Regions from separate parts of the Bradyrhizobium sp. CCGB20 genome, predicted to be linked through region 3. Evidence: riboswitches for the same ligand, from Rfam matches in the RefSeq annotation. Region 3 holds a riboswitch; each other region holds the start of a gene.
The links. A riboswitch is a leader RNA that binds a small molecule or an ion and turns the genes downstream of it on or off. The one in region 3 is predicted to bind cobalamin.

Region 1 (5,766 bases), 3.4 Mb from region 3:
GCATGAACCGAATCCGGAAAATTCCAGCTCCGGCTGGCCTAGTTTTGGAGAGCGTTTCAAAACCCTCGGGACTCTAACTGCCGCTGGATGACAATTCAGTGGCAGGTCACCGCGAGCATAATGCTAACAATAACCACAACAAAGAGGAGTGGTGCCATGAACCTCGGCGGCTCGCTCGTTGTTTTGGTGGCGTCGGATGCAGGTCTTCTTTGCACTGTCATTCTTTTGGACGGGAATTTCGTCCGTGGAGTGAATTCGCGCGGCCTCAATGCCGATCTGGTTCGCGCGAGTTCATTCCTCGATGTCTTGCTCCGGCGCTTTCGCCGACGGACCCTTCTGAACGGAAGCGAGTTGCGAGCGGCAGTGATGTCGTTAGGCTATCAAGCTGAACTGGAAGGACATGCTCAGGGTCATCCGGCATGGCGCTGATGAATGTCATTCCGGTCGTCGCGACAAATTTTCGACGCGGCCTATGCCGTCCGGCCAGCCTACGGGCTTAGGTTTGTACACGCCGGCATTGGCGACGAAGTTCGGAACGTCAACGGAGTCACGAAGAATGTGATCGAACTCGCCATGGTCGGATATCGTAGAAATGTCGATAAGAGCCAAAGCAAGATCAGTTTCCAACGCGAGTGCGCAGGCCTCACCGTTCTACCCAAATCTATGAGCACACGTTTGCCTGCGAATCGGGAGCTTTCAGAGCCCGTGAGATTCCAGCATTCCGCAGGCAAATCGGTATCGGCACGTTATCAGCCATTGACAGGAGGCCCGAACCATCGCTACATATAGTAATCATGGTTCCACCGGATCGCAAGATTTAGTGGCTAAGAGGGAAGCCGGTGACTGCGCTTTGGCGTGGAATTCCGGCGCTGCCCCCGCAACTGTCAGCAGCGAGCTGTTTCCGAAAATCGTCACTGGCGCTATCTGCACCGGGAAGACGGGAAGCGAGCAACGACCTGCGAGCCAGGAGACCTGCCGTGATGATCTGAACGTCCACGGGCGGGGTGTCCCGGCGGTCGCTTGCATGCGCCGTCGGCATCATTCCGCCGGCGATCTGCAGCGTCCTTCCTCAACGCCCCGTTCAAACACAACGCGCATCACGGGGCCTATTGATGTCACTGAACCTGCACGACGCGGAAGGCGCTTCCGCACCCATCATCCAGTTGCGTCCACAATCACTTGCGGCTGCTTTCAGCGAGCCGGCCATGCAGATCATCCGCCGCAATGGAAAGGTCTCGCCATTCGATTCCGCCAAGATAGCTGTTGCCATGACCAAGGCCTTCCTTGCGGTCGAAGGCACCAGCGCGGTCGCCTCGCGCCGTGTCCATGAGAGCGTCGAGCAGCTGACGGCCGAGATCGTCGCAGCGCTGATGCGGCGCGCAGGCGAAGGACGCACCTTCCATATCGAGGATGTGCAGGACCAGGTCGAGCTCGCCCTGATGCGCAGCGAGCACCACAAGGTCGCGCGCGCCTATGTGCTGTACCGCGAAGAGCGATCGCGCCAGCGCGCAGAAGAGGCGGCTGCGCAGCCAGCGCCCGTTGCCGTTCCGGAGCTACACGTCACGCTTGCTGACGGCTCGCGCATCGGCCTCGATACCAGGCGTCTCGCGCTGATCATCGGCGAAGCCTGCGCGGGGCTCGACGGCGTCTCCGCCGCCCCGGTGCTGGCCGAGACCACCCGCAATCTCTACGACGGCATCAGCCAGGACGAGCTAGCGCTGGCCTCGATCATGGCCGCGCGCACGCTGGTCGAGCAGGAGCCGAACTATGCTTATGTCAGCGCGCGTCTGCTGCTCGACAAGCTCCGCGGCGAAGTGCTCTCGCATGTCCACGGCATTCCCTCGTCCGCCTCGCAGGCCGACATGGCGACCCGCTATGCCGAATACTTCCCGGCCTATGTGAAAGCCGGCATTGCTGCCGAACTGCTCGATCCCGAGCTCTCCCGTTTCGACCTCGGCCGGATCGCCACGGCGCTGAAGCCGGAGCGCGACCTGAACTTCCAGTTCCTCGGTCTCCAGACCCTTTACGACCGCTACTTCCTGCATGAGCGCGGCAAGCGCATCGAGTTGCCGCAGGCGTTCTTCATGCGCGTCGCTATGAGTCTTGCGGTCCGCGAGATCGACCGCGAAGCCAGGGCGATCGAGTTCTACGATCTGCTGTCGTCGTTCGACTTCATGGCTTCGACGCCGACGCTGTTCAATTCGGGCACGCTGCGCCCGCAATTATCATCCTGCTTCCTCACCACCGTCTCCGATGACCTCGACGGCATCTTCAAATCCATCAAGGACAACGCGCTGCTGGCAAGATACTCCGGCGGGCTCGGCAACGACTGGACGCCGGTCCGCGGTCTCGGCGCCCACATCAAGGGCACCAATGGCGAGAGCCAGGGCATCATCCCGTTCCTGAAGGTCGCCAACGACACCGCGATCGCCGTCAACCAGGGCGGCAAGCGCAAGGGCGCGGTCTGCGCCTATCTCGAGACCTGGCACGTCGACATCGAGGAGTTCCTCGATCTGCGCAAGAACACCGGCGACGATCGCCGCCGCACCCACGACATGAACACCGCCAATTGGGTGCCTGATCTGTTCATGCAGCGCGTCGATGCCGACGGTGAGTGGACATTGTTCTCGCCGGACGAGACGCCCGACCTGCACGATCTCTATGGCACTGCGTTCAAGACCGCGTATGAGGGCTATGAAGCCAAGGCGAAGGCCGGCGGCCTACGCGTGTTCAAGACGGTGCGCGCGACCGACCTCTGGCGCCGCATGCTGACCATGCTGTTCGAGACCGGCCATCCCTGGATCACCTTCAAGGACCCCTGCAATCTGCGTTCGCCGCAGCGGCACATGGGCGTGATCCATTCCTCGAATCTCTGCACCGAGATCACGCTCAACACCTCGGCCGACGAGGTCGCAGTCTGCAATCTCGGCTCCGTCAACATGCTCGCCCATGTCGGCCTTGACGGTATCGACCAGGCCAAGTTGAAGCGGACGGTCACGACCGCCGTGCGGATGCTCGACAACGTCATCGACATCAGTTTTTACACGATCCCGGAGGCGCGTCGTTCGAACATGCGCCACCGGCCGGTCGGCCTCGGCCTGATGGGTTTTCAGGAGGCGCTTCAAGTCCAGCGTATCCCGATCGCGTCCGAGGCGGCGGTGACCTTTGCCGACGTCAGCATGGAAGCGATCTCGTTCTACGCGATCGAGGCGTCCTCCGATCTCGCCGCCGAGCGCGGCCGCTATGCGAGCTTCGAGGGTTCGCTATGGTCGAAGGCGATTTTGCCGCTCGACTCCATGCAGTTCGTCGCCGAGTCCCGCGGTGGGTTCGGTGCGGACCGCTCCTCGACGCGGGATTGGGATCGCCTGCGCAAGAAGGTCACCGCCAGCGGCATGCGCAACTCGAACGTGATGGCGATCGCGCCGACCGCGACGATCTCCAACATCTGCGGCGTTTCGCAGTCGATCGAGCCGAACTACCAGAACCTGTTCGTCAAATCGAACATGTCCGGCGACTTCACCGTCGTGAACGAGTTCCTCGTTCGTGATCTCAAGGCGAGGGGATTATGGGACGAGGTGATGGTCTCCGACCTCAAATATTTCGACGGCAGCGTCGGCCAGATCGACCGCGTCCCTGACGATCTGAAAGCGCTCTACGCCACCGCCTTCGAGATCGACAGCGCCTGGTTGATCGAGGCCGCCGCGCGCCGGCAGAAGTGGATCGACCAGTCGCAGTCGCTCAATCTCTACATCGCCAATCCCTCCGGCAAGAAGCTCGATGCGCTCTATCGGCTGGCTTGGCGGCACGGCTTGAAGACCACCTATTACCTGCGCTCGCGCAGCGCCACGCATGTCGAGAAGTCGACGCTCAAGGGAACCGACGGCAAGCTCAACGCGGTGTCTGCATCTGAAGCTCTCTCGCACGCCCCGATCATGATCCCGGCGGCGGCAGCTCCCGATCTCGAAGGCATCAAGGCCTGCCGGATCGACGATCCCGAATGCGAAGCGTGCCAGTGAGGAGATGACGATGCTCGATTGGTCCGACACCGAAACCACGGCGGCGACTCCGGCTGCCTCAAGCCTCGCCACCGCGCTCCGTCCGCAGACCCAGCTCAGGCTCGAGCCGGTCGACCCCACCGGCTTGGGTGCGATAGATCGCGGCGGCGGCCGGGTCTCGGTCGACGAGAAGCGGATGATCAACTGCCGCGCCGACGTCAACCAGCTGCTGCCGCTGAAATACAAATGGGCCTGGGAGAAATATCTCTCCGGCTGCAACAATCACTGGATGCCGACCGAAGTCTCGATGCAGGCCGACATAGCCCTGTGGAAGTCGCGGGACGGGCTGACGGAAGACGAGCGGCGCGCGATCAAGCGCAATCTCGGCTTCTTCGCGGCCTCCGAATCCCTCGTCGCCAACAACATCGTGCTGGCGATCTATCGGCACCTCACCAACCCGGAATGCCGCCAGTACTTGCTGCGGCAGGCCTTCGAGGAGGCGGTGCATACCCATACCTTCCAATACATCGTCGAAAGCCTCGGCCTCGATGAGGGCGAGCTGTTCAACATGTACCGCGAGGTACCTTCGATCACCGACAAGGCGGCCTGGGCGCTCAAGCACACGCAGCATCTCGACGATGCTTCGTTTCAGACGCGCACGCCGGACAATGACCGCGCCTTTCTGCGCGATCTCGTCGCCTTCTACGTCGTGTTCGAGGGGATGTGGTTCTACACCGGCTTTGCGCAGATCCTCTCGCTCGGCCGCCGCAACAAGATGGTCGGCATCGCCGAGCAGTATCAGTACATCCTCCGTGACGAGAGCATCCATCTCAACTTTGGGATCGACGTGATCAACCAGATCAAGATCGAGAATCCGCACCTGTGGACGCCAGCGTTCCAGGACGAGGTACGCGGCATGATCCGCGAGGCGGCGGAGCTGGAGGCCGCCTATGGACGCGACACGATGCCGAGGGGCTTCCTCGGGCTCAATGCGGCACTGTGCGAACAGTACATGCACTTCATCGCTAACCGTCGCTGTGCGCAGATCGGACTTTCGCCTGTATTCGCCGAGGTCGAGAACCCGTTCCCGTGGATGTCGGAGACGATGGATTTGAAGAAGGAGAAGAACTTCTTCGAGACCCGCGTCATCGAATACCAGAACGGAGGTGCCTTGACTTGGGAATGACAAGAGCAGCGCCCCGAAAGCATCGCTACGGTTTGCGAGGTCGTTCGGCGCTCGCCGCTGCGAGAGTGGAACGTTGCGGAAGATCTTCCTCGATCAGATCCCTCCCGTCAGACCTCACGATTTGTTCTTTTGACAGATCTGGCGTCACGGAATCAATGCCGAGGGCGATCGCTGCTTTTTCATCGGCATAGCTGGGGCGCAGAAGGCAATGATTGGCTGGGGCGCCGGCAACCGGAATGCGGAAAGCACGATGGACTTCCGCAGCCGTGTTGTCGGCCGCCTGAAATGTCCTTCCATCCCTACCGCGTAGCAAAACACGCGACGCTTTCGGTTTGGACGCCTCTTAAAGACCTACAGCGTAACGCATTTGGCAAGGAAACGCAGGACCGGTACTCCCCGCCGCCGTAGTAAACTGTAAAGCCGTCACGTAGTATCGGCGATCCCGAGCAACAAAGCCCTGCGCCACCAGAAGGCGCTGGAGGTGGCTGACACGCTTTGGACATTGCGCAGCTTATTGATGCGGCGCTTACCGTTGCTTCTGCGCTGCTTACTGAGACCCCGCCAGTTCGAGGTCGTTAGCGATCT
Region 2 (5,766 bases), 1.8 Mb from region 3:
ATGCCGTTGTGCAGGCTGCACGCGAGCCGCACCAGCGGCAGCGCGATGGCCGCCCCCGATCCTTCGCCGAGCCTGAGATCGAGGCTGATCAGCGGCTGCACATTCAGGGCACGCAGCACCAGCCGGTGCCCCTGCTCCGCCGATTGATGCGACGGCAGCAGGAACGGCTGGCACGACGGGTTCAGCCGCACGGCCGCAAGCGCTGCCACCGATACGATGAAGCCGTCGATCAGCACGGGGATGCGGCGCTGCGCGGCCGCAATGATGGCACCGCAGATCGCCGCAATCTCGAGGCCGCCGACGGCGCACAGGATCTTTTCGGGCGGAGCACTTGCGATGCCATGATGCGCGATCGCAGCGTCGATCACGCGCGCCTTGTGCGCGCGGCCGGCCGCGTCGACGCCGGTACCGCTGCCCGCGACCTCCTCGGCACTCATGCCGAGCAGGCTCGCCGCAATCGCCGCCGCCGTCGTGGTATTGCCGATGCCCATCTCGCCGAAGATCAGGAGATCGGGCTGATGGGCCTCCGCGCGCGCGACGGCGCGCTGGCCGGCTTCGAAGGCGAATGCCAGCTCCGCAGCGGTGAGTGCAGCTTCCACGCTGAAATCGCGCGTGCCGCTGCGCGGCTTGTCGATGACGATTCCCGCCATCGCCTCCTGCGCCAGCGTGCCGGCGTCGACGATTTCCAGGCTGGAGCCAAGGTCACGCGCCAGCACCGAGATCGCGGCGCCGCCCGAGGCAAAGTTCGCCATCATCGCGATGGTCACTTCCTGCGGATAGGCCGACACGCCCTGCGCGACGATGCCGTGGTCGCCGGCGAAGACGATGATCGGGACGCGCGCGGCACGCGGTTGCCCGGTCGCCTGCAGGCCCGCAAGCTCGATCGCGAGCTGCTCGAGCCGGCCGAGCGCGCCGGCCGGCTTTGTCAGCTGCGCCTGCCGCGCGACCGCCGCCTCGCGATGGACCGCGGAGATCTCGGGGCACTTCTTGTAGACCCATTCGGGGAGCATGCTGCCTCGCTTACGGCCTGCGCTTGAGAATGTAGCTGTCCATGATCCAGCCGTGCCGCTCGCGCGCATCCTGTCGCGCAGCGACGATGCGCGGACCGACCTCGGCGAGTACACCGGACATGACGATCTGATCGGGCATGCCGAGATAGGCGCCCCACCAGATGTAAAGCCCGGCTGGATCGAGCGACTGGAACGCCGTGCCGCCGTCGAGCATCACAACCACGGTATCGACGCCTGCCGGCCAGCCGCCCTCGCGCAGGCGACGCCCTGTCGTGACCAGGAACGGCTCGCCAATGTCGTTGAGCGGCAGCGCATGCGCCGCGCACAGCGCCTGAATCGAGGTGATGCCGGGCACGACCTCGATCTCAGGCAGGGGATTGAGCCGCCGCGCAATGCGCAGCGAGGAATCATAGAGCGAGGGATCGCCCCAGATCAGCAGCGCAACCTTGCCTTCGCTTCCCAGATGATCCGCGATCGTCTGCGACCAGGCCGCCGCAACGGCATCGTGCCAATCATCCACGCCCTTGCGGTAGTCCGCGTCAGTCGCGTCGCGCACGGGAAGATCGAACTCGGCGATGCGGGTCTTGTCGTTTGCCAGCACATCCGCGCAGATCGTGCGCCTGAGATCGGCGAGATCGGATTTCGCGGTCCCCTTGCGCGGGATCAGGACGAGATCGGCCGCGTTGATGGCACCGATCGCGGCGCGCGTAAGCTGCTCGGGATCGCCGCAACCGATGCCTATCAGGGAGAGCGTGAGCATCGCGAGTATCAGGGGCGGCCCTCACGGCCGCCCCTGGTCTCTCAGGCCGCGTTGTGCAGGCGCGGTGTGACGAGGCCGGGCGCGGTGACGCCGCGCAGCGACTTCGCCAAGGCCAGCACGGCAAGATCGGCGAGCGGCTCGATCACGATGACCAGCGCGTAGGACGCCGCGAACGTCGCGATGCTTGCGAGGTTGCTCATGGCAAAGCCGGAGCCATAGAGCGCCCAGAACGCCACCCAGGCGATCACGCCGGCCTGGTAGGTCGTCGAAAGCGCCAGCGCCTGACGATACTTCAAGTCGACATAGGCGGTGTTGCGCGCAATGATCCGCGAGGCGATCGCCTGGATCGCAAACAGCGGCACCAAAAGTGTCGTCACGTTCATGCCATATTGCGGCAAGTCCGGCGGCTCGAAGAACACGCCCTGGAGCAGCAGGCCGAACGCGAGGCCGAAGGCCGCGGGCGCGGCGCCGAACAGCAGGAACAAGGTCGAACCGAGGATGAAGTGCACCTCGGAGACGCCGACCGGGAAGTGCGGCAGGATCTCGAAGAAGACGAAGACGAGGCCCGTGGTGACAAGAGTGCGCGCAGCAAACGAGCCAATGCCCTGCTCGCGCACGGTCTCGACCGCCAGCTTCAAGGCAACGCCGCCTGCGGCGATGCCGGTTGCGTAACTCAACACGAGCTTGGCGCCCGTCACGACCCCGGGTTCGATATGCATGGCTCAGATCCTTCCTGCCGTCACACCCGACGGCCTTGGCCTCAAAACGTGCAGGGCCGGTCTCCTGGCTCGCGGCTCACTGGGATTCTCCGGCCTTCCCGAGCCTTGCGGCCCAGTGGCTGATCGAAGTCCCTCACCGCTTACAGTCGCGGGGGCGGCTGGGGTTTTGGGCGCCGCAACTGGGTCCGCCCACCCCCATTCCCGATTATGCTCCGGCGCTTTGCGCCGCGTCGAGCACCATGCATCCCATGTGTGCCCCTTTCGCAAGCCGGGCGTCAAGGGGCGAACGGCGGCCGGCGCCGTCACGACGGATAATCCCCCGCCAGAGCACCGAACAGGATCACGGCCGCCGTCGAGGCTGCGCCGCCTCGCGCAAGCCGTTCGGCCAGCTCGGTCACGGTGGTGCGGATCAGCCGCTCGTCCGGACGGCCGAGGGATTCGGCGAACAGCGCCGGGGTGTCCGCGGCGAGGCCGTGCTCGATCAATTTTGCGGCAAGCGCCGGAAAAGTGCGCCGGCCCATATAGACGACGGTCGTCGCCTCCGGATCGGCCAGCGCCGCCCAGTTGAGGTTTGGCGGCAGTTCGCCGGTGACGTCGGCCCCGGTCACGAACTGCACCCGGCGCGAGGTATGGCGCCGGGTCAGCGGAATGCCGGCTTGCGCCGCCGCAACGCAGGCCGAGGTGACGCCGGGAATGATCTCGTAGCCGATGCCGGCCTCGCGCAGCGCGTCGAGCTCCTCCTCCAGCCGCCCGAAAATGCCGGCATCGCCGGACTTCAGCCGCACGACGCGCGAGCCGGTTGCGGCATAGTCGACCAGCAGGCGGTTGACATGGTGCTGCTTGGTCGAGGGCCGCCCTGCCCGCTTGCCCACCGCGACCAGATTGGCGCCGGGCCGGGCCAGATCGAGGATCGCGCCGGACGCGAGGTCGTCATACAGCACGACGTCGGCATCCCGCAGCCGCGCGGCGCCCTTGAGCGTGAGAAGCTCGGGGTCGCCGGGGCCGGCCGAAATGAAAGTGACAAAACCGCTCACCGGTCCTCCGCGATCAGATGGAAGAAGGTGCCCGTGGCGTGGCCGCGGCGCGAGCCCGTTTCGGCGATGACCGCACCTGTTGCATCGTGCACGACCGCCAGCGGCGTGTCCGGCTGCGCGACGATCGTCGAATAGTGAAACTCGTGACCGCGCAGCCGCGCGCCGACCTGATGCCCCGGCATCGGGGCGGCGAGCGCAGCGAGACGATATCCCAGATGCACGCGGCGTTTGGCAAAGCTCGTCTCGAGGCCAAGCAGGCCGGTCATCTCGTGGCGAACGCCGTCGGCGTCGGTCAAAGCGGTTCCCAGCACCATATAGCCTCCGCATTCGCCGTGCACCGGCCGTGTGTCAGCGAACGCGCGCAGGCCGCTGCGAAAGTGCGCATTGGCCGCGATTGTCCCGGCATGCAGCTCGGGATAGCCGCCGGGGAGCCAGCACACATCGGCGCTCGCGTCAGGCGCTTCATCGGCAAGCGGCGAGAATGTCGAGATCTCGGCGCCCGCAGCGCGCCAGGCTTCCAGCATATGCGGATAGACGAAGGAGAAGGCTGCATCGCGGGCCAGCGCAATGCGTTGGCCGGGCGGTGTCACATTCAGATCATTCGCGGCAGGCTGCGGCGACCAGCTGGCTGCCGAACGCAGCACCGCATCGAGATCGACATGTTCGGCGACGAAGCGCGCGGCCTCGTCGATCAGCTTGCCGATCTCGGCCTGCTCCTCGGCCTGCACCAGGCCGAGATGCCGCTTCGGCAGGCTGATCTCGGCATGGCGTGGCAGCGCGCCGAACACGGCGATGCCGGCATCGTTGAGCGCGCGCCGCACCAGGTCTTCGTGGCGCGGGCTGGCGACACGGTTGAGCACGACGCCGGCAAGGCGCACACCCGCGCGATAGTCGCGAAGGCCCGCGGCAATTGCGGCGGCCGTCTGCGCCTGTCCGGAGGGGTCGATCACCAGCACCACCGGCCAGCCCAGCATCTCCGCGATATCGGCGGTGGCGCCGGTGCCGGAGACGCCGCGCGCGGCAACGCCGTCGAACAAGCCCATGGAGCCTTCGGCGAGCACGACATCGGCATCGGTGCCGCGGCTGACGAGATGCGCGATCGTCCCGCGATCCATCGCCCAGCTATCGACGTTGACGGAAGCACGTCCCGTCGCGGCGGCATGGAAGGCGGGATCGATGTAGTCGGGCCCGCTCTTGAAGCACTGCACGTTCAACCCGCGAGTGCGCCAGGCGCGCGCGAGCGCCAGCGTCAACGTCGTCTTGCCGACGCCGGAGGCAGGCGCGGAGATGACGAGCCCTGCCGGCATCACGATGCCTCCGGAAAGCGCGGCTCGGCGCCAACAGGCCGATAGCGGCGATCGTAATCGGCGGCATAGAGACGGCTCTCGTCGAAATCGGCCGCGCCGAGCGTCCTGCCGACCAGGATCAGCGCGGTGCGCTCCATCTCGGGACCGACGGCGGCATCGAGCGTTGCCAGCGTGGCGCGGACGATGCGCTGCTCCGGCCAGCTCGCACGCCAGACGATCGCGACGGGGCAATCCGCGCCGTAATGCGGCGTCAGCTCGGCGACGACGTTGTCGAGCAGGTGGATCGACAGATGGATCGCAAGCACCGCGCCGGTCGCGGCGAAGGCGGCGAGCTTTTCGCCTTCAGGCATCGCGCTGGCGCGGCCCGGTGTGCGTGTCAGCACCACGGATTGCGCAAGACCCGGCAGCGTCAGTTCAGTCTCCAGCGCCGCCGCTGCCGCCGAGAACGACGGAACGCCCGGCGTCACCGTATAGGGAATACCGAGCGCGCGCAGGCGGCGGAGCTGCTCGCCCATTGCTGACCAGATCGAGAGATCGCCGGAATGCAAGCGAGCAACATCCTTGCCCTCGGCGTGCGCGGCGGCGATCTCCGCCACGATCCCGTCGAGCGACAGCGACGCGGTATTGACGATCCGCGCACCAGGCGGGCAATGCGCCAGCACGCCCTCAGGGACCAGCGAGCCGGCATAGAGGCAGACCGGGCACACCGCGATCAGGTCGCGGCCACGCAGCGTCAGCAAGTCAGGGGCGCCCGGCCCCGCACCGATGAAGTGCACCGTCATGCGCCGTCTCCTTCCGCGATCGCCGCCGTCGCGGTGCGATCCTGCGAGACCGCCCGCGTCGCAATCAATCGCGCGCGCGGACCAGCCGCAGCGAGCGCCGCGGCTTCAGCGACTGATCCGGTACCGAATTTTTCCGCGACGAGCTTCGACCGCG
Region 3 (5,766 bases):
CTCGCCGACGTCGCTTTGCCGCTCCTTACCAGGGCAATCCCATGCGCCTGCTTGCAGTCCTCATCTTCGCGCTCATGACGGCGGCCTGCAACCAGGAGCAGGACATCACCGGCTCGACGCCGGTCTGCGCGATGCGGAACTACAGCTCCTACAATCCCCGCGACATGAACCAGTGCGTGGCCGCCTGCAAGGCGTGCGACCACGGCAACACGGTCACCTGCACCACGTCATGCACCCTCAAGGGCGCCCACTGAGCGGCGGAGGTTCCTGGAGCCGGGACTGACGGTGCTCGGGCACCGGAACGATTCACAAGGGTTAATCATTGAAGGGATGGGCAGGACGCGGAGTCCTATGGAATGGGTATGCTCGATCCCGGTCGGTTCCTGGTGTCGTGCTCGCATTGCAATGCATGGCCGATGGCGGCCAACGTAAAGCGTGCGAGCTGGTCGGCCTCGCCGCACGAGGTCCGCTTCGTATGCCCGCGCTGCCGCCGCGAGGAGACCGCCATCATCTCCGCCTCGGGTGAGCTGACCCCGATCCGGCGCATCGACGTCCCGCCGCGCGACGTCACCGCGGCCTGGGCGCAGGCCCAGCGGCCAAGAGGGCGGGCATAGCCCGCCCGTCACAGCGCAGAGGGCGCGCGTAGCCCGCCCGTCACGATAGGACAAGGGCGGGCGTAGTCGGTTCTGCAAAGGCCCGGTGCCGTTTTGGAACCCGGCCGACCGCCAGGAGTTTTAGCCCGACATCAAACGCATCAAGGTCCTGCGAATGATCAGCGAGCATTTCGACACCCGCACACGGATCAACATGAAGCTGGCGCTGGATCGGGTCTGCCGCAATCGCCCGGTCGGCGAGGACCACGACTTCCGCAGGTCCGTTGCCGAACACATCATCCGATGCGCGCTCACGGGCCGCACCGGCATCGGCCAGCTCGTCGATGCCGGCGAGCGGGCGATGATCAGCACGCGTCAGCAGCGGGAGCCGACCTGATTGCGCCAGGTCAACCTGCGCGCGGTGCTGCGACGATCATGCAATCAGCCGATTGACTCACCGCTCCAACGACCCGTAAATTGGAACCTGACGGTTCTCCTCACGGAGATCAAAAGGGAACGTTGTGCGGGATTGTCCCAACGCCGGGATATTCTCAATGCAGCGGCTGCCCCCGCAACTGTAAGCGGTGAATCTTTCGTCATATGCCACTGGGAATCTCGGTCCTGGGAAGGCGACGTAAGGTATCGACCCGCGAGCCAGGAGACCTGCCGTCAGCCGTGGTCACACGCGAAGATGTCGGTCGGGGAGTACAGACATTAGCTTCACCGGAGCAATCGATCGCTCCGTGAAACCTCGTTCGCTGTGACGTGCCACTGACGTCATACCGAGGTTACAAGAGTGTCCCGTATTGTCTCTGCCGCCAGGCGCCTCAGCGCCGGCCTCTTCACGTCTGTTTTCCTGTATTCGTTCAATCCTTCCGCCGCGTTCGCCCAACAATCGGCATCGCCCAATCTGCTGCCCCCGGTCGAGGTCGGGCCATCCGAGCGTACGGCCAGGCCACCGGTCGTACGACATGCGCCTGACAAGCCCGAGCGCAGGCGTGTCGTTCGAGCGCTGAGACCGGAGCCGCCGGTATCGCCCCCCGTTGCCGGTGTATCCGCTGCCAATCTGTTTCCAACCGTCGTTGTCAGTCCAACGGGCATTGTCACTCCGACCAATCTGGTCTCGAGCTCGATGACCGTCCTGACCGCCGGGGATATGGAGCGCGATCAGCGCCGGACTGCGTCCGATGCGCTCAGCGCCGTTCCCGGGCTCAACCTCGTCCAGACCGGCGGACCGGGCGGACAGACGTCGGTCTTCATGCGCGGAACGAACTCCAATCACACCAAGGTCCTGATCGACGGTATCGACGTCAGTGATCCCGGCAATCCGAACCGATCGTTCGACTTCGGCCAGTTGTTGACCTCCGACATTCAGCAGATCGAAGTCCTGCGCGGCCCGCAGGGTGGTCTCTACGGCGCGGATGCGCTGGGGGGCGTGATTTCCATCGTGACCAAAAAGGGTGATGGTCCCGCTCGCGCGACCGGCTCGGTCGAGGGAGGCTCGTTCGGGACGTTCAATCAGACGGCAGGTCTGAGCGGGTCACAGGACCACTTCAACTATGCCTTCAACGTCGCGCATTTTCGCGCAAGCGACGTGCCGGTGACGCCTGTCGAACTGCTGCCGCCGGGCCAGAAGGCGATCGGCAATTCCTACGACAACATGACCTATTCGACCAAGCTCGGCGCCGATGTCAGCGAAAACCTGACGCTCAATGGCGTCGCGCGCTACACCGACGCCACGCTGCGCTTCACGGGAGACACGTTTGATCCCGTAACACTTGCCAGCTTTCCCGCCGCCGCGCAAAGCACGCAGACCGTGCACCAGCTGTTCACGCGCGGCGAGGCGGTCTGGTCCGTTCTCGACGACCGGATGAAGAGCTATTTCGGCGTCAACTACACCAACCACTGGAACCACAACATTTCGCCGGGCGATGCGATGCCGACCATCACCACCGGCGATCGGGTCAAATACGATTGGCACACCACCACACGGCTCGCGCCCAACAACAATGTCATCATCGGCGCCGAGCATGAGACCGAAACGCTGCAAACGGCGACGGTCTCCGCCCAGAACGTCAACAAGGCAGGATATGTGGAGTTGCAGTCCCAGTTCGTGGACCGCGTCTTCTTCACGGCCAATGTCCGGCAGGACGACAACGAGCGGTTCGGCGAGCACCCGACCTTTCGCCTGACGTCAGCCGTGATCGTGCCGGTCACGGACACGAAGTTCAGGGGAAGCTACGGCACGGGATTCAAGGCGCCAACGCTCAACCAGCTTTACGTCAGCTTTCCTGCGTTCTTCTTCTTTGCGAATCCCAACCTCAAACCCGAAGAAAGCGTTGGATACGACGCAGGCTTCGAGCAGCCCTTGTTCAATGATCGCGTTCGCTTCGGGTCGACCTACTTCCGCAACAACATCACGGACCTGATCCAGAGCACGTTCGATCCCGTGACATTCACGAGCACCAACACGAATATCGGCAAGGCCATCACGGAAGGCACGGAAAGCTTCGTCGCCGCCGCAATCACCGACCGGCTCCGCGTTCGTGCCGATTACACTTTTACCCGCGCCGTCGATGCGACGGCGGGACTGGAGCTGCTGAGGCGTCCGAAGGAGAAGTGGAGCGCGAATGTCATCTGGAATCCGATCGATCCGCTCACGCTGTCCGCGACCGTGCTGCACGTCGGAAGTTTCGTGGACGGCAACCGCGACTTCAGCATTCCGCGTCTGCTGGCGCCGGCCTACACTGTCGTCAATGTGGCCGCCGAATATCTGGTCACCGATCAGATCAAGGTATTTGGCCGGGTCGATAATCTCGCCAATGTGCGCTACCAAAATCCGACAGGCTTTCTACAGCCGGGACTCGGCGTCTATGGCGGCATTCGCCTTGCGAATTACGACGTCAGATAGCGGGACTCCGGAGGAAGCGATCTCATGACGACAGCCGATCCGATCATGGACTTGCTTGCAGGTCAGCTTGCCGATGCCGAGGCGGGTTGGAGCATCGGTACGTTCGGGGCCATTGCCGAGTTCACGCGCGAGCTCGGCGATGCCTTGGACACGGAGCGGTCTCGCAACGGGATCAGCGTTGTGACGGAGAAGGGTGGGATACGCATCGCCTCCCACCCCGACCTGCGCCTCATCGCGTCGGAATCGCCGACCACCGAAAGCTGGAGTCACCGCGTCGCGATGTGTCTTCCGCATGAAGCGGGCATCATGAGTGGCCGCACGGTGCTGACGGAAATCGGTCCTGATCGCGCAGCGCTGCGCCATCGGGATCGCAACGGCATCCTGTTCGACCTTGGCCTTGGAGCATTGCAGATCGACGCCTGCATCCGGACCGGCGAGGCGGATGTCGTCGCCGCGCTCAGGAGCCGTGCGGGGCAATCCGTGTTCGCGCCGGATAGCGATGCCATGCGGGTCATCCTCGCCGCCAATCCGCATCGCGTCTTCATCAGCCGGATCGGGCGGGCCGAAGTGTTCCAGCCGATCCCGCCACCGGGCGGCAAAAGCCCTGATGGTCCGCACACGCACGTCCTGCCAAAGCTGCTCGCGCATCGCCGCACCCATGCTGCGACCGAGCCGCTGCCTGATGGCTGGATCCCCTGTGCGCATCTTTATCCGGCCCATCCGCTGCGCGATCAACTCGGCCGCCAGCACCCGTTTCGGCCGGATCAGCACGCAGCTTTCCAGGCCCTGCTCGAACGCTACGGGCTGCCGGAGCTGACGGCGCTCAAAAGCAACGTAATCGGAGCCGTCGCGAAGGGGCGGGGACCTGAGACCGTGACGCTTCCGTCCGACCGCACTGCGCGCGCCGCAGTTCGGGTGACCGTGCGGCAGCTCGCGGCCGCGGAACCGCGCGCGCCGTTGCTTCTCGCCTGGCTCGCCGCATACGACCGGCGCGATCCGACCGAGGCCGAAGACCCCATGGAGGCCCTTCACTAAAGCCCGGATGCACTGACCCCATACCCGCAAAATGTGCTACAAATCCTGCAAGGAGATCGTTTCATGACTGTCACTATCCTGCCGCCTCATGCCGACCGCTTCCGCCTTCATCCGGTTGCGCCGCGCCTTGCGCCGATGTTCTGCTTTGCGCTGCTGACCCTGTCATGCGCGCTCGCCAGCTTTGCGCTGGCCTGCGCAACGCCGTTTGCGGCCTTCGCGGTCGTCGCGGCCGCGATGCTGCCGCTGCGTCCGGCGCTGCTCGTCGTCACCGGCGCCTGGCTCGTGAATCAGACGATCGGTTTCGGCGTGCTGCACTATCCGATCGACGGCAGCACCATTGCCTGGGGTTTTGCGATTGGCGCCGCGGCGCTTCTATCGACCGTAGCAGCATCGGCTGTGCTCCGCATGCTGCCGCAGGGCCGTGCGCCGCTAATGCTCGCGATCGCGCTCGTCGTCGCCTACGCGGCCTATGAGCTCGCGCTGCTTGCCGCGACGCCGGTCCTCGGCGGAGAGGGCGCCTTCACCGCGGCCATCGTCACGCGCATCGGGCTGACCAGCGCTGTCTGGCTCGCCGGCCTCGTTGCCGCCTGCGAGATCGTTCGGCTGATCGATCCGTTCGGCCGCAAGGGAGCGCTGTCGGCCTGAGCGCCGCTTCGCTCCATACGGGCTACGAGACTGAGGTCCGGTCATGGCGATGACCGGCCCTTTGCCCATCGCCGCAGTACGACCGCCGTCCAGACCGGTTGCGGATGAACAATATCTGCCGGGAGCTGCCGTCCGGCATGGACGCCCTTCAGCCGCGCCCGGTGCGTGGCTTCAACCATCCCATGATCACTGAGCACGGCGTTTGACGGCTGCGTGGCAGCCTGTGCCTCTCGCTCGCATCTCTTGCGAAGGTGAGGGCCTGTTGGCTGGATCGACGCTGCGCGGGCGCGCGTGCCATCCACTCGCGAATGACTGCGCGTCGTATCTTCGATTTCAACATATGAGAGTCTCCAAGGGCCGGATCAGCCATGCGGCTGTTCCAGCCCTCTCTGATCGCCAGCGTGTCTAGGCCGCCTTTTGCATCGGATAGGCTTGCGAACGTCGCGCGAGCAGGGCGCTGCCACACGGATGTTCGGTGCCTTGCAGGACGACGAAGCCACGCTTTGCGATCGCGGTGCGAAGATTGTCCTTCGCTGCCGATTTCTGCGCGTCGAGCCAGATCACCAGCACGGCGCGGGGGCC

Region 1: another riboswitch for cobalamin. It lies ahead of NLM15_RS07765 (ribonucleoside-diphosphate reductase subunit alpha); the one in region 3 lies ahead of NLM15_RS23500 (TonB-dependent siderophore receptor).
Region 2: another riboswitch for cobalamin. It lies ahead of NLM15_RS15240 (energy-coupling factor ABC transporter permease); the one in region 3 lies ahead of NLM15_RS23500 (TonB-dependent siderophore receptor).

Annotation. Positions count from the first base shown of each region.
Region 1 covers NZ_JANADN010000001.1:1,682,357-1,688,122, reverse strand. Annotated here, with positions in the region: gene NLM15_RS07770 (hypothetical protein) at 157-429, shown strand; cobalamin riboswitch at 779-995, shown strand; gene NLM15_RS07765 (ribonucleoside-diphosphate reductase subunit alpha) at 1,113-4,016, shown strand; gene NLM15_RS07760 (ribonucleotide-diphosphate reductase subunit beta) at 4,027-5,181, shown strand; gene NLM15_RS43940 (lyase family protein) at 5,605-5,766, opposite strand, start outside.
Region 2 covers NZ_JANADN010000001.1:3,319,496-3,325,261, reverse strand. Annotated here, with positions in the region: gene cobT (nicotinate-nucleotide--dimethylbenzimidazole phosphoribosyltransferase) at 1-1,010, opposite strand, end outside; gene cobF (precorrin-6A synthase (deacetylating)) at 1,021-1,770, opposite strand; gene NLM15_RS15240 (energy-coupling factor ABC transporter permease) at 1,812-2,489, opposite strand; cobalamin riboswitch at 2,526-2,746, opposite strand; gene cobA (uroporphyrinogen-III C-methyltransferase) at 2,792-3,523, opposite strand; gene NLM15_RS15230 (cobyrinate a,c-diamide synthase) at 3,520-4,830, opposite strand; gene cobM (precorrin-4 C(11)-methyltransferase) at 4,830-5,612, opposite strand; gene NLM15_RS15220 (cobalamin biosynthesis protein) at 5,609-5,766, opposite strand, start outside.
Region 3 covers NZ_JANADN010000001.1:5,081,291-5,087,056, reverse strand. Annotated here, with positions in the region: gene NLM15_RS23515 (hypothetical protein) at 42-254, shown strand; gene NLM15_RS23510 (hypothetical protein) at 357-614, shown strand; gene NLM15_RS23505 (hypothetical protein) at 769-990, shown strand; cobalamin riboswitch at 1,065-1,279, shown strand; gene NLM15_RS23500 (TonB-dependent siderophore receptor) at 1,726-3,504, shown strand; gene NLM15_RS23495 (DUF6925 family protein) at 3,529-4,539, shown strand; gene NLM15_RS23490 (hypothetical protein) at 4,603-5,184, shown strand; gene NLM15_RS23485 (hypothetical protein) at 5,590-5,766, opposite strand, start outside.